3 regions of the Arthrobacter sp. TJ-265 genome follow, and region 2 is predicted to be linked to each of the others. Evidence: riboswitches for the same ligand, from Rfam matches in the RefSeq annotation. Region 2 holds a riboswitch; each other region holds the start of a gene.
The links. Region 2 has a riboswitch for cyclic di-AMP ahead of AC4D2E_RS04845 (C40 family peptidase). Riboswitches for the same ligand answer to the same signal wherever they lie in the genome.

Region 1: another riboswitch for cyclic di-AMP. It lies ahead of AC4D2E_RS12840 (C40 family peptidase); the one in region 2 lies ahead of AC4D2E_RS04845 (C40 family peptidase).
Region 3: another riboswitch for cyclic di-AMP. It lies ahead of AC4D2E_RS11350 (NlpC/P60 family protein); the one in region 2 lies ahead of AC4D2E_RS04845 (C40 family peptidase).

Annotation. Positions count from the first base shown of each region.
Region 1 is NZ_JBZCND010000003.1:246,287-250,555, reverse strand. It holds gene acs (acetate--CoA ligase) at 1-1,390, shown strand, start outside; gene AC4D2E_RS12840 (C40 family peptidase) at 1,480-2,403, opposite strand; cyclic di-AMP (ydaO/yuaA leader) riboswitch at 2,409-2,589, opposite strand; gene AC4D2E_RS12835 (hypothetical protein) at 2,710-2,940, opposite strand; SAM riboswitch class I at 3,025-3,128, shown strand; gene AC4D2E_RS12830 (O-acetylhomoserine aminocarboxypropyltransferase/cysteine synthase family protein) at 3,220-4,269, shown strand, end outside.
Region 2 is NZ_JBZCND010000001.1:1,007,585-1,011,853, reverse strand. It holds gene AC4D2E_RS04850 (NAD-dependent epimerase/dehydratase family protein) at 1-577, shown strand, start outside; gene AC4D2E_RS04845 (C40 family peptidase) at 741-1,583, opposite strand; cyclic di-AMP (ydaO/yuaA leader) riboswitch at 1,586-1,793, opposite strand; gene mutM (bifunctional DNA-formamidopyrimidine glycosylase/DNA-(apurinic or apyrimidinic site) lyase) at 1,904-2,866, opposite strand; gene rnc (ribonuclease III) at 2,867-3,613, opposite strand; gene rpmF (50S ribosomal protein L32) at 3,687-3,890, opposite strand; gene AC4D2E_RS04825 (YceD family protein) at 3,893-4,269, opposite strand, start outside.
Region 3 is NZ_JBZCND010000002.1:600,890-605,158, forward strand. It holds gene AC4D2E_RS11340 (HNH endonuclease) at 1-208, opposite strand, end outside; gene AC4D2E_RS11345 (NlpC/P60 family protein) at 429-1,355, opposite strand; gene AC4D2E_RS11350 (NlpC/P60 family protein) at 1,382-2,275, opposite strand; cyclic di-AMP (ydaO/yuaA leader) riboswitch at 2,280-2,447, opposite strand; gene AC4D2E_RS11355 (iron-dependent transcriptional repressor DtxR) at 2,580-3,278, opposite strand; gene serC (phosphoserine transaminase) at 3,529-4,269, shown strand, end outside.

The sequences.
Region 1 (4,269 bases), on a different contig from region 2:
CCGGCGGGGCGTCGCCGTGTCCGTGAAGGACAACGCCGACGCCGCGGTGGCCGGGGACAACAGCATCGAGCACGTCCTGGTGGTCCGCCGCACGGGGTCGGACATCAGCTGGACGGAGGGCCGCGACGTGTGGTGGCACGACGTCGTCGACACCGCCTCACAGCACCACGAGCCGGAGGCGTTCGACGCCGAGACGCCGCTGTTCATCATGTACACGTCCGGGACCACAGGAAAGCCCAAAGGCCTGGTGCACACCTCGGGCGGGTACCTCACGCAGGCGTCCTGGAGTTTCGAGCACCTCTTCAGCAACCCCGACCCGGCCCTGCGGGAGCGGGACGTCCACTGGTGCACCGCCGATCTCGCGTGGGTCACCGCGCACACCTACGAGCTGTACGGGCCGCTCTCCAACGGCGCCACGCAGGTCCTCTACGAGGGCACGCCGAACACGCCCCATCCGGGACGCCACCTCGAGGTCATCGAACGCTACGGCGTCACGAGCTACTACACGGCGCCCACCCTGGTCCGCTCGCTCATGGGGTGGTTCCCGGACGGCGTCCCCGCCTCCCACGACCTCTCGAGCATCCGCGTGCTGGGCACGGTCGGCGAGGCGGTCAACCCCGAGGCGTGGCGCTGGTTCCGCCGGAACCTCGGCCGCGACGAGGTGCCCGTCGTCGACACCTGGTGGCAGTCCGAGACCGGCGCCACGGTGCTCTCCCCCAGCCCCACCGACGCGGACTTCAAGCCGGGCTGCGCTGCCCGCGCACTGCCCGGGGTCAGCACGCGCATCGTCGACGAGGAGGGCCACCCCGTCCCGCCGGGCGTGCATGGCCTGATCGTGGTGGACCGCCACGGCCCGGCCATGGCGCGCACCGTCTGGGGAGACCCGCAGCGGTATCTCGACTCCTACTGGCGGAGGTTCGCAGCGCAGGGCTGGTTCCTGGCCGGCGACGGCGCCCGGTACGACGACGACGGTGACACCTGGATCCTGGGCCGCGTGGACGACGTCATCAACGTCTCGGGTCATCGCCTGTCCACGATCGAGATCGAATCGGCGCTCGTGGCCCATCCCCTCGTCACCGAAGCCGGCGCATGCCCCGTGCCCGATCCCCTGACGGGCCATGCCATTGCGGCCTTCGTGGTCCTCGCCGCGGGTACGGATCCGGACACGGACGTCACCTCGACGCTCCGCGCCCACGTCGCGGCGGCGATCGGACCGATCGCGCGGCCGTCCGCCGTCGTCGTCGTGCCCGATGTGCCGAAGACGCGCTCCGGCAAGATCATGCGCCGTCTGCTCACACAGCTCTACGAGGGCTCGCCGCTCGGGGACACCACGTCCCTGCAGAACGAGGGGTGCATCGCGGGGATCCAGGACGTGCTGTCCCGCCGCTGACGCACCGTCCGGGAGCGGTCATTAAAAGAAGGAAGCGGCAGGGCCCCGTCCAAGCACCTGCCGCTTCCCGCGCGTGGTTCGTTCCGGTGTCAGCCAGCAACCCGGACGAAGGAGGCTCCCGGGAGGTCGGAGAGGGAGTGCTGCATGGTGAGGTTCGCCCCGTTCATGCCGCTGCTGATGACCTGGCCGCCGCCGGCGTAGATCGCGACGTGGCCGCCGGTGACGACGAGGTCACCCGGGGCAGGGGATGCCACCCTGGAGCCGAACTGCAGGAACTGCGAGGGGCCGAGGTCGCCGACGGGGATTCCTGCGGCGCGCAGTGCCTTCTCCGCGAGGATGGTGCAGTCCTGGACGGCACCGGAGGCGAGCTGGGACCGGGCGGAGGCCAGAAGGGTGCCGGCGGTACCACCGGAGGCTGCGACCGGGGTGATCTTGGCGGAGGCCAGGTACACGCCGGAGCCGGGAGCCGTGGAGGCGGGAGCCGGGGCGAAGGCCGCGGCCTGCTGGACAGGCGCAGCAGGAGCCACGACGGCCGCGGGCGCAGCCTGGGGAGCGGCCACGGGCACCGAGACCGTCCGGGCCGGGGCCGCAGCGGCGCCGCCCGTCGGGATGGTGATGGTGTCGCCCGGGAAGATGATCGATGCGACGGACAGGCCGTTCGCCGTGAGGACCGCGGTCAGGTCCACGCCGTAGCGTGCCGAGACGGCGCCCAGCGTGTCACCCGGGACGACGGTGTGCGTCGTCGGGGAGGCGACCGCTGTCTGCGCGGCGGGGGCAGCCTGTGCTGCGGGGGCTGCAACGACCGCGGGGGTCGTCGTCGCGCCCTGCTCGGTGTACTCACCGGCATGGGCGGTGCCCACGGCGCCGAGCGCGAGGCCCGAGGTGACGGCGGCGATGGCGACGGGGCGGCCTACGGCGGTGGTGTGGGCCCTGGCGGCGCGGGACAGGCCCTGCAGCGCGAGACTGCCGTCGACGTCGGCACGGTGGCGCGCTGAAGAAATGTTTCGTGACATGGTTCTATACCTCTCCCATGCCTGCGGGGTGAGCTGTCGGGTTCGGATGGGAGTCACCCGGCCGCGAACATCACCCGTGGGTGATGTGGTGCGACTTAACCCCGAGGGCGCCTGCAGGGTCTCCTGCGCGCCCGGTGGAACTAGTGGTTCCCCCGTCCCTGCCTTTCGTGGTTGCGAACGAGTCCGGGACGACGGCAGGGCTCGGCATTCCGTCCAGGAGCGCCCCACGGTCGCGGAAGCACATGTTGACCATACCCAACAGCAGTCACTTCTGTCACATTAGAGTAACGGGGGGTGAAGTGCTCCTCAGCCGCGCAGCGCCCGCCAGCGACGGAGGGCGAAGACCGTCCCGGCTGCACTGAGCGAGAGCAGCACCGCCTGCTGGATGTAGAACCAGTCCGTGGCCGCCGTTCCAAGGCCGCCCAGGGCCACAAGGATGCTGCTGGCCAGCGTGAGCGTCAGCGCGGCTCCGACGTACCAGAGCGTCTGCCACAGCTTGCGGTCCTGCGCCCGGCTTGCCGATCTCCATTCCTCCATCCCTCCAGCCTAGGTCGCCGCAACCCCTGCCTCACACGGGGACACATGGTTTGGTTCTGCACCGGCCCGGTGTCAGACTCGATCCGACCATCCCGAGCGGCTGAGAGATCTGGCTCACTGACGCCGCAGCAACCCTGGCCTCCGCGTTGCGCGGCGGCATGAGGGTGCTACTGCCAGAACGATGGAGGAACCCATGAGTGCAGCCACGGCAGCCTTCGGCATCGACGTCGCCCCCGAAATCCCCCTCGCAGCATCCGAACCCAGCAAGGCAGGTGCCTGATGGCAGAACGTTCCTTCGGTTTCCGCACGCGTGCACTCCACGCCGGCGGCACTCCCGACGCCACCCACGGGGCCCGGGCCGTCCCCATCTACCAGACGACCTCGTTCGTGTTCAAGGACACCAACGACGCCGCGAACCTCTTCGCCCTGCAGAAGTACGGCAACATCTACTCGCGGATCGGCAATCCGACGGTCGCGGCGTTCGAGGAGCGCATCGCCTCCCTCGAGGGCGGGATCGGGGCCGTGGCGACGGCGTCGGGCATGAGCGCGGAGTTCATCACCTTCGCGGCGCTCTGCCAGGCCGGGGACCACATCGTCGCCGCCTCCCAGCTGTACGGCGGCACGGTCACCCAGCTCGACGTCACCCTGCGCCGGTTCGGCATCGAGACCACCTTCGTCCCCGGGACGGACCCCGCGGACTACGCGGCCGCCCTCCGGGACAACACCAAGGCGGTCTACGCCGAGGTGATCGCGAACCCCTCCGGCGAGATCGCCGACCTCGCAGGCCTCGCGAAGGTCGCCCACGACGCCGGCATCCCGTTCATCGTCGACTCCACGCTGAGCACGCCCTACCTGGTGCGCCCCATCGAGCACGGCGCGGACATCGTCATCCATTCGGCCACCAAATTCATCGGCGGGCACGGCACCACGCTCGGCGGCGTGATCGTGGAGAGCGGCCGCTTCGACTGGGGCAACGGCAAATTCCCCATGATGACCGAACCCGTGCCCTCCTATGGCAACATCCAGTGGTGGGCGAACTTCGGGGAATACGGGTTCCTGACCAAGCTGCGCACCGAGCAGCTCCGCGACATCGGGCCCTCCCTCTCGCCGATGTCCGCGTTCCAGCTCCTCCAGGGGGTCGAGACCCTCGCGCAGCGCCTGGACGAACACCTCGAGAACGCCCTGGCCGTCGCGGAGTGGCTGCAGGCCGACCCGCGGGTGGAGTACGTCAACTACGCCGGGCTCCCCACCCACGCGCATCATGAGCGGGCGAAGACCTACCTTCCGCAGGGCCCCGGCTCCGTGTTCAGCTTCGGCATCAGGGGCGGG
Region 2 (4,269 bases):
ACGCGGGGACTACGCCCGGACCAAGGCCGCGGCCGAGCTGCTCGCCCTGGGTCGCTCGACGCCGGCGTTCCGCGTCGCCGCGGTGCGGCCGCACATCGTATGGGGCCCCGGCGACACCCAGCTGGTGGAACGCGTGATCGAGCGCGCACGGCACGGACGCCTGCCCCTGCTCGACGGCGGCACGGCCCTGATCGACACGACCTACGTGGACAATGCGGCCTCGGCCATCGTCGCGTGCCTGCGGCGCATGGATGCGGCGCAGGGCCGGGCCCTCGTCGTCACCAACGGCGAGCCCCGTCCCATCGCCGAACTGCTCGGCGGGATCTGCCGCGCCGGCGGCGTGGAGCCACCCGCCTGGTCCGTCCCGGGAGCACTGGCTCGCGGCGCGGGATCCGTGATCGAGCGGGCCTGGCTGCGGCTCGGCAGGACGGATGAGCCTCCCATGACCCGCTTCCTGGCGGAACAGCTCTCGACCGCGCACTGGTTCGACCAGCGGGATACGCGCAGCGTGCTCGACTGGCGCCCGTCCGTGAGCGTCGATGAAGGGCTCGAGCGCCTGGCGGCGTACTACCGCTGAGGCTCTCCGCCTGAGTGCGCGGGTGTGGCGGGTGTCGCCGTCGACCACCCACCCCACGTGCACGACGTGCTCCCACCGGATACTCAGAAGGACGGGATGCGCGATGCATCCCGTCCTTCCGACCGTCTCACTGGTGGCGCCGGCCGTACGGCCGGCGGCTCAGTTAGCGGGTGTAGTAACCATCCACGGACATGGCGTTGACCGAGTGGACCACGGTGCCCTGCGAGGGGTTCAGGGCGCTGACCATCTGGCCGTTGCCGAGGTAGATCCCCACGTGGCTGCCACCGTTCTGGCTCACCAGGTCACCCGGCTGGGGGTTGCTGGTGGGCGTCATGGCAGCGAACTGGGCCCAGGTGGTGCGCGGCAGGTTGACGCCGTTCTGGGCGTAGGCCCACTGCACGAAGGCCGAGCAGTCCCAGGCACCGAAGGAGGTCCCGCCGTACACGTAGCCCGAGCCGACACCCTGCATCGCCGCTCCGACGACGCCGCCGTTACCCACAGGGGTGATCGACGGGGTGGACTGGAAGCTGACCGCGGGGGTCGCTGCCGGAGCAGCGGCAGGCGCCGCGGCGGGCACTGCAGTGGGGGCCGCAGCAGGCACGGCGACGATCGATGCCGACTGCACGGAGTACTGCGCGGGAGCAGCGGAACCGCCGAGGGAGATCGACTGGCCGGGGTAGATCACCGAGGCGGAGCCGAGTCCGTTGGCGGCGAACAGGCTGTCGACGCTCAGGCCGTGCATCGCCGCGATGGACCCGAGGGTGTCGCCGGCCTGCACGGTGTGGGTGCCTGCGGCAGCAGTGGAGGCTGCGGCCGGCTGGGTGCTGATCTCGCCTGCGGCGTTCGCGGGAAGCGATGCGCCGAACATGATGCCCGAAGCGACGGCGACGGCGGCGGCAGGCTTGCCGGCGACGGAGGCGCTTGCGGAGACGGCGCGGGATGCCGTGATGAAGGGGTTGATGCGCGTGGGGACGGCCCGGTGGCGCGCGAAAGTGCTCTTGGACATGTTGATGCCTTTCCCAATGCCTGCGAAGTTAGCTGTCGGGTTCGGATGGGACATCCGGACACGCTTGCTACAGACCATCGCCCCCAGCGCTGGTCTGCGCGTGTCTTTACCCCTAGGACCCGTGATCGGGTCCGCTAGTGGTTCCCCCGCCCCTGTCGAATGTGTAGTGCGAACGGTCCGTCCTCATCGACAGGGTTAGGCAGTGTGAGGATGGGCGCCCATCCGTTGTGGATCGGACGCGAGACTAACCGTACCGGTTGGTAACCCCTGTTGTCACATTTAGATCACGAGGCGAATATCACCTTTTTCTGCCTAACGGATTAGAACCGTGCATTGCGCGGGCGCGGCTGGCAGATCGGGCACAGGTAGGACGACCTGTTCATGAACGATTCGCGGCGCAGCAGCGTGGTCCGCCCCTCGGACGCGCAGCGGCGGCATGGCCGGCCCTCCCGCCCGTAGGTCTCCAGATCGCGCGCGAAGTAGCCCGATGCACCGTTCACGTTGACGTACAGGGAGTCGAAGCTGGTGCCACCGGCCGCCAGCGCCCGTTCCATCACGGAGGTGACGGCGTGGACGATGCGCCGGGTATCGGGCCGGCGCATGGTGTCCGTGGGGCGCGCGTAGTGGAATCCGGCCGCCCAGAGCGCCTCGTCCGCGTAGATGTTGCCGATCCCGGAGATGAGCCCCTGGTCGAGCAGGGCCCGTTTCAGGCCCGTCCTGCGCCCGCGGAGGCGTTCGTGGAAGGCATCCGTGGAGAAGCCGGGGTCGAGGGGATCGCGCGCGATGTGCGCGGCCTGGTGGGGAACGAGTGGCAGGTCGGAGGCGCCGAGCCCGCCGGGCAGGCCGTCCGGTGTCGGCTCCAGCTCCGCGACGAACATCCCGCCGAAGATCCGCTGGTCGACGAACCGCAGCTCGCCCGGCAGGGCGGCGCCGTCGTCGTCGACCGCCGGGGAGAGCGCGAGGCGGACCTTCAGGTGCTTCTCGAGGGGGGCGTCGGGTTCCTCGACGAGGAGTTGCCCGCTCATCCCGAGGTGCGCCATCAATGCGACGTGCGGGCGATCACCGGGCCGGGCCGCGTCCTCGAGGATCATCCACAGGAACTTGCCCCGGCGCACGACGTCGCTGACGCGGGCACCCTCGAGGGTGCCCACGAAGTCCTCGACGCCGTCGACGTGCCGCCGGAGGGATCGGGGATCCAGGACATCCACGGATCCGATGGTGCGGCCCGCCACCCAGCGTGCGAGGCCGCGTCGGACGACCTCGACCTCGGGGAGTTCAGGCACTCAGGGTCCGTCGGGCACCGCAGTGGTGCCGGTGCTGTCGGCGGGGCCGCCGGGCGGTAGGGGGTCCAGGGGCACCGCGAGCGTCTTCCAGGACTCGGCCGCGGCCGCCTGCTCGGCTTCCTTCTTGGAGTTCCCGCACCCGGAGCCGTACTCGATGCCACCGATCAGCAGGCGGGCCGTGAACGTCCGGGCGTGATCGGGTCCCGTCCCGTCGACCCGGTAGTCGATCGTCCCGAGCCGCCGGGCGGCCGCGGTCTCCTGGATGCGGGTCTTCCAGTCGGTCCCCTCACCGAGCACCGCCGCATCGCGCAACAGCGGTCCGATGAGCCGCATGACCATGGCGCGGGCCGTCTCGATGCCGTGGCTGAGGTAGGCGGCCCCGATGACGGCCTCCATGGTGTCCGCCAGGATCGAGGCCTTGTCCCGCCCGTTCGTCAGCTTCTCCCCCTGGCCCAGCAGCACGTAGCTGCCGAGGTCCAGGGTGCGGGCCACCCCCGCGAGTGCCTTCGTGCTGACGACGGCTGAGCGCCTCTTGGCGAGGTCCCCCTCGGACAGATCCGGGTGGTCCCGGTACAGCGCGTCGGTGACCGCCAGCCCGAGCACCGAGTCGCCGAGGAACTCCAGGCGCTCGTTCGTCGGGATCCCGCCCTTCTCGTAGGCGTAGGAGCGGTGCGTGAGGGCAAGACGAAGCGTCCCGGCATCGATATCGACACCGAGACGCTTCGTGAGGTCTTCCGTATTCTTCACAACTGCATCAACCGATCCAGCATCGGACGGGCGCCGGCAGGCTCGAGGCCTGCCCTGCGGCGCGGGTCCGTTGTCAGACGTCGGCTACCTTGCGGCCCTTGTACTCGAGGAACAGCGGGGTGCCGGCGGAGTCGGTGACAACCTTGGCCTGGTGGGCGAGGCTGTAGGTGACGCGGCCGTTCTCGAGGGTCTTGACCAGCTTGGGGGCGGTTGCCTTCCACTGGGACCGGCGTGCGCGGGTATTCGCGCGGGACATTTTCCGTTTCGGGACAGCCACGGCTAACTCTCTTCCTTCTCGTCTGACTCTGACTTGGGTGCCGCGTTCTGCTCGGCGGCGGTGCCCGTCAGCCCGGCGAGGGCTGACCAGCGAGGATCCAAAACTTCATGGTGGTGGTCAGGATCGTCATTGAGCCGTGCTCCGCATTCGGAGCAGAGACCCTGGCAATCCTCCCGGCACACCGGCTGGAATGGCAGTGACGTAACCACAGCATCCCTCAACACGGGTTCCAGATCGACCGAATCGTTCTCCACCCTGTGCTGTTCTTCTTCCTCTTCCACCGACAGCGACGCGGAGTCGCTGTAGAAGAAGAGCTCCTGGATCTCCACGTCGCGGTCGAACCGCAGTGGCTCCAGGCACCGGCCGCACTCGCCGGTTA
Region 3 (4,269 bases), on a different contig from region 2:
TCGCCGCGAAGTCCTGGCGATAGGGGACCTTCACGTATCTGTTGAGCAGGATCACCGAGGGCCTTCCGAAGACGTCCGCAGGACCGACCACCGGGTCGTCGTCCTCTGCCACGACGCTCGCCTTCCCCGTCAGGACAAGGACCAGCGCCCGGCGGAAGGTGACGACCGCCAGCGGTTCATATCCTGCATTCAGAACGAGAGTGCGCATGCGCCTTGCCCCATTGCTGACCTGGTCCCGCAACCGGTTGCTGTCCCGGGCATCGGGAGAAGTGCTTCGGATGGACACTGCAAGGGTAAGCCGCACCCGGCCGTCCGCGGAACGCCGGGCCGGCGATGTGCGGGCTCCTGCTTCTGCTACCTCCGGTGGGAGCCGAACGGCAGGAGGACCGGCACGTGTGCCGGTCCTCCTGCATCCACAGCCGTTCGGGTCAGCCGCCCACGCGGATGTACACGCCGCCGGAGCCGAGCTCGGCCGGAGCGATGACCGTGGTGTTGCCGTTGAATCCGCCGTGGACGGCCTGGCCGCCGCCGATGTACACCGCGATGTGGGCCTTGCCCATGCCGCCGTCGGCGTAGTAGATCAGGTCACCGGGGATGGCCTCGCCGGCACTCACCGTGCGGCCGAGGGACAGGTACCCGGCCGGCCAGCCGTGGAAGTTGATCCCGGCCGCGGCGAGGGAGTTGCTTGCGAGGCGCGTGCAGTCCTGCATGACGCCGAGCTGGCCCTTGGCCGCGGCGGCGATGGTCGCTGCCACACCGGAGGAGGGTGCGGGCGCCGGAGCCGGTGCCGGTGCCGGTGCGGGTGCGGGCGCCGGAGCACCCGCCGCCGCGCGTGTCTCCGCGACGGGCGCGGCCGGCGCTTCGATCGGGGCTGCCACAGCGGGAGCCATGATTGCAGCAGGTGCTGCGACAGCAGGCGCCACGGCCACGGGGGCTTCGACAACCGGCGCCTCAGCGACGGGTGCCTCGACGACGGGAGCCTCGACGACGGGAGCCTCGACAGGAGCCTTCTCGACGACGGGGGCCTTCTCGACGACGACCGGCTTGGCCTTCACCTTGACCGGGGTCATGGCGAAGGACACGACGGTCTTGTCCGAGGCGACGACGGGCGCGCGGGAGGAGGTCAGGGCCACGGTGGACGCCCGGACCTCACGCTGGGGCTGGAGGTCCGCCGCGTTGGCAGCGACCCCGCTGGTCAGGACGAGCCCGGAGGCCGCCGCGAAGACGGCCGCCTGTCGGCCCATCCCGCCCGCCTGGGTGGACACGGTCCGTGCGAGGACGGCGAAGGCCGCAGCGTTGCCGGCGTCGTCGCGGTGGCGGGCGGGGGCAGGGCGGAAGGACATGAGTGATGACATGAGGGTGTTCTCCGAGTGTGGGGGGGCTAGCGGACGCGGACGAAGCCGGCGCCGGGAAGGTCTGAGAGGTTGTGCAGGCCGGTGTTCATGCCGTTGAGGCCGCCACTGACGACCTGGCCGTTCCCGACGTAGATCGCGACATGGCCGCCCGTGATCACGAGGTCACCGGGAGCGGGCGATCCGACGACGGCGCCGAACTGGAAGAACTGGCCGGGAGCGAGGTCGCCCACGGACTTGCCGACCGAGCGCAGGGCCTTCTCGACCATGGCGGTGCAGTCCTGCGCGACGCCGATCTGCGAGTACGCCGAACCGACCAGGCCGGCGGCGACGCCGGAGGACGGGGCGGGAGCCGGCCTCCGGGCGGCGGGCACCGCAGCGACGGGGGCCGGCGCGCCCACGGCAGCGGGAGCGACGGCAGCGGGGGCTGCGACGACGGGAGCGACGGCAGCCGGGGCAGCGGGGGCCGGTGCGACCACGGCAACGGGGGCGACGGCGGCGGTCGGTGCCACCACGGGAGCAGCCTCGACCGGGGCGACGGCGGCAGCGGGCGGGGCCGGGACGGCGACCGGCGGAACCTCCACGGGAGCCTCCTCGATGGCCGGGGCCTCGACGGGCTTCGGGGCGGCCTCCACCTCGACGGCGACGCGGTCGAAGGACACCGTCGCCGTGGCCGGCACGGTGACCGCGGCCGTCACCACACGATCGATGCTCAGGGTCGCGGAGGACTGCACCTCGCGCTCTGCCCCTGCGGTCCCGTGGGCCGGCAGACCGGCGGTGAGGACGAGGCCTGACGCTGCGACGATGACGGCGGCCTGGCGACCGACGGATCCGGCATTGGATGCGACGGCGGCGGACAGACCGGTCAGCGGACTGATGTTCCGGGGCGCGCGGTGGCGGCCCGGCGAAGAGCTGATGGACACGTTGGAGACCTCTCCCAACGCCTGCGAGGTGAGCTGTCGGATTCGGATGGGAGTCACCCGGCCGCTGCGTGAACAGCGACTTAACCCCAAGGATCTCTTCTCAGAGACCCAGAATTGGTTCCCCCGCCTCTGCCATGCGATGGTGCGGACGAACCTCCGGCAATGGCAGAGCTAGGCGATTTGCAGGAGGGTGCTGGATCCAGAGCGAGCCCGGCACATTTCGAACGCTACAACACACCACGAGATATGTCACATTCCGATCACGGAACGGTGTGTTTCTGGTGACGAAGGTCTCGGGAGGCGGTCAGTCCCCGACGGAGACGAAGACGTGCGAGGCGACCTCGGGCGGCAGTTCGAGGGCACCTTCGACACCGGGGACGCGCACGGAGACGTACCCTCCCACCGATTCGAGACTGAGCCGTGCGCCCGGGCGCAGCCCGCCCTCGTCGAGCTGGGTGAGGAGTTCGGGGTCCACCTGGATGGGTTCGGCGAGGCGCGCGAGCGTGACCAGGCTGCCGGGCGTGTAAGTGGCCATCGCGGACAGCAGCGTGACCACGCCGTCCGTGAACAGCTCCGATTCCACGCCGCCGATGGCCGCCAGGCCGGGGATCGGGTTGCCGTAGGGAGAGTCCGAGGGCTTGCCGAGGAGCTCGTACAGTCGGCGCTCCACGCGCTCGCTCATGACGTGCTCCCAGCGGCATGCCTCGTCGTGCACGTATGCCCAGTCGAGTCCGATCACGTCGCTCAGGAGGCGCTCCGCGAGACGGTGCTTCCTCATCACGCCGGTGGCGCGGCGCCGGCCGGTCTCGGTGAGCTCGAGGTGCCTGTCACCGGAGACGACCACGAGGCCGTCGCGTTCCATCCGGCCGATGGTCTGGGACACGGTGGGGCCGGAGTGGCGCAGCCGCTCGGCGATGCGCGCACGGAGCGCGACGATGTTCTCTTCCTCGAGCTCAAGGATGGTCCGCAGGTACATCTCGGTGGTGTCGATGAGGTCCGTCATGCGGTTCAGCTCCTTGGTGCGGTGCGGGTGCGCGGCTGGACTGCCTCACGCCGGTGAGGGGTGCGGCCATCGGCCCGGTTCCGCCCCACGCCTCCCAAGGTTAACGCATGGCATCACGGGCCCGGCAATCCTGGGGCCGGCCGTGCCCGGGCTGCCGAAGCGTCCTCCCCGGGGGCGTTAACAAATGGAGGGCCATCGGCCGCTGGGGCAGAATTGAGGTCTGCACCCCCGTCCCAGAGTTGGAGCCCCCTTGAGCGAATCATCCCGCATCCCCGCACACCTCCTCCCCTCGGACGGCCGCTTCGGTGCAGGTCCGTCGAAGGTCCGGAGCGGTCAGGTCGACGCCCTCGTCGCGGCCGGCACCTCCCTCCTGGGGACCTCCCACCGCCAGGCCCCGGTCCGCGACCTCGTGGGGCGCGTCCGCGAAGGGCTCCGCGCCTTCTTCGCCGCCCCCGACGGGTACGAGGTGGTCCTCGGTGTGGGCGGCTCGACGGCCTTCTGGGACGTCGCCACGTTCGGGCTCGTCGACCGGAGGGCCCAGCACCTCTCCTTCGGGGAGTTCGGTTCCAAGTTCGCGTCCGCCACGAACAAGGCACCGTTCCTCGACGCCTCCAGCGTCCTCACGAGTGAGCCGGGCACCCGGCCGGAGGCGACGGCGGAGGCCGGCGTCGATTTCTATGCCTGGCCGCAGAACGAGACCTCCACCGGCGTTGCAGCACCCGTCCGGCGGGTCGAGGGCGCCGACGACGGAGCCCTCGTCGTCGTCGATGCCACCTCCGCAGCGGGCGGGCTCGACGTCGACGTCTCCCAGGCGGACGTCTACTACTTCGCGCCGCAGAAGAACTTCGCCTCGGACGGCGGCCTGTGGCTCGGCCTGTTCTCCCCCGCCGCGCTGGAGCGCGCGGCGCGCATCGCCGCCGGTGACCGCTGGATCCCGGATTTCCTCGACCTGCAGACGGCTATCGACAACTCGCGCCTCAACCAGACCTAC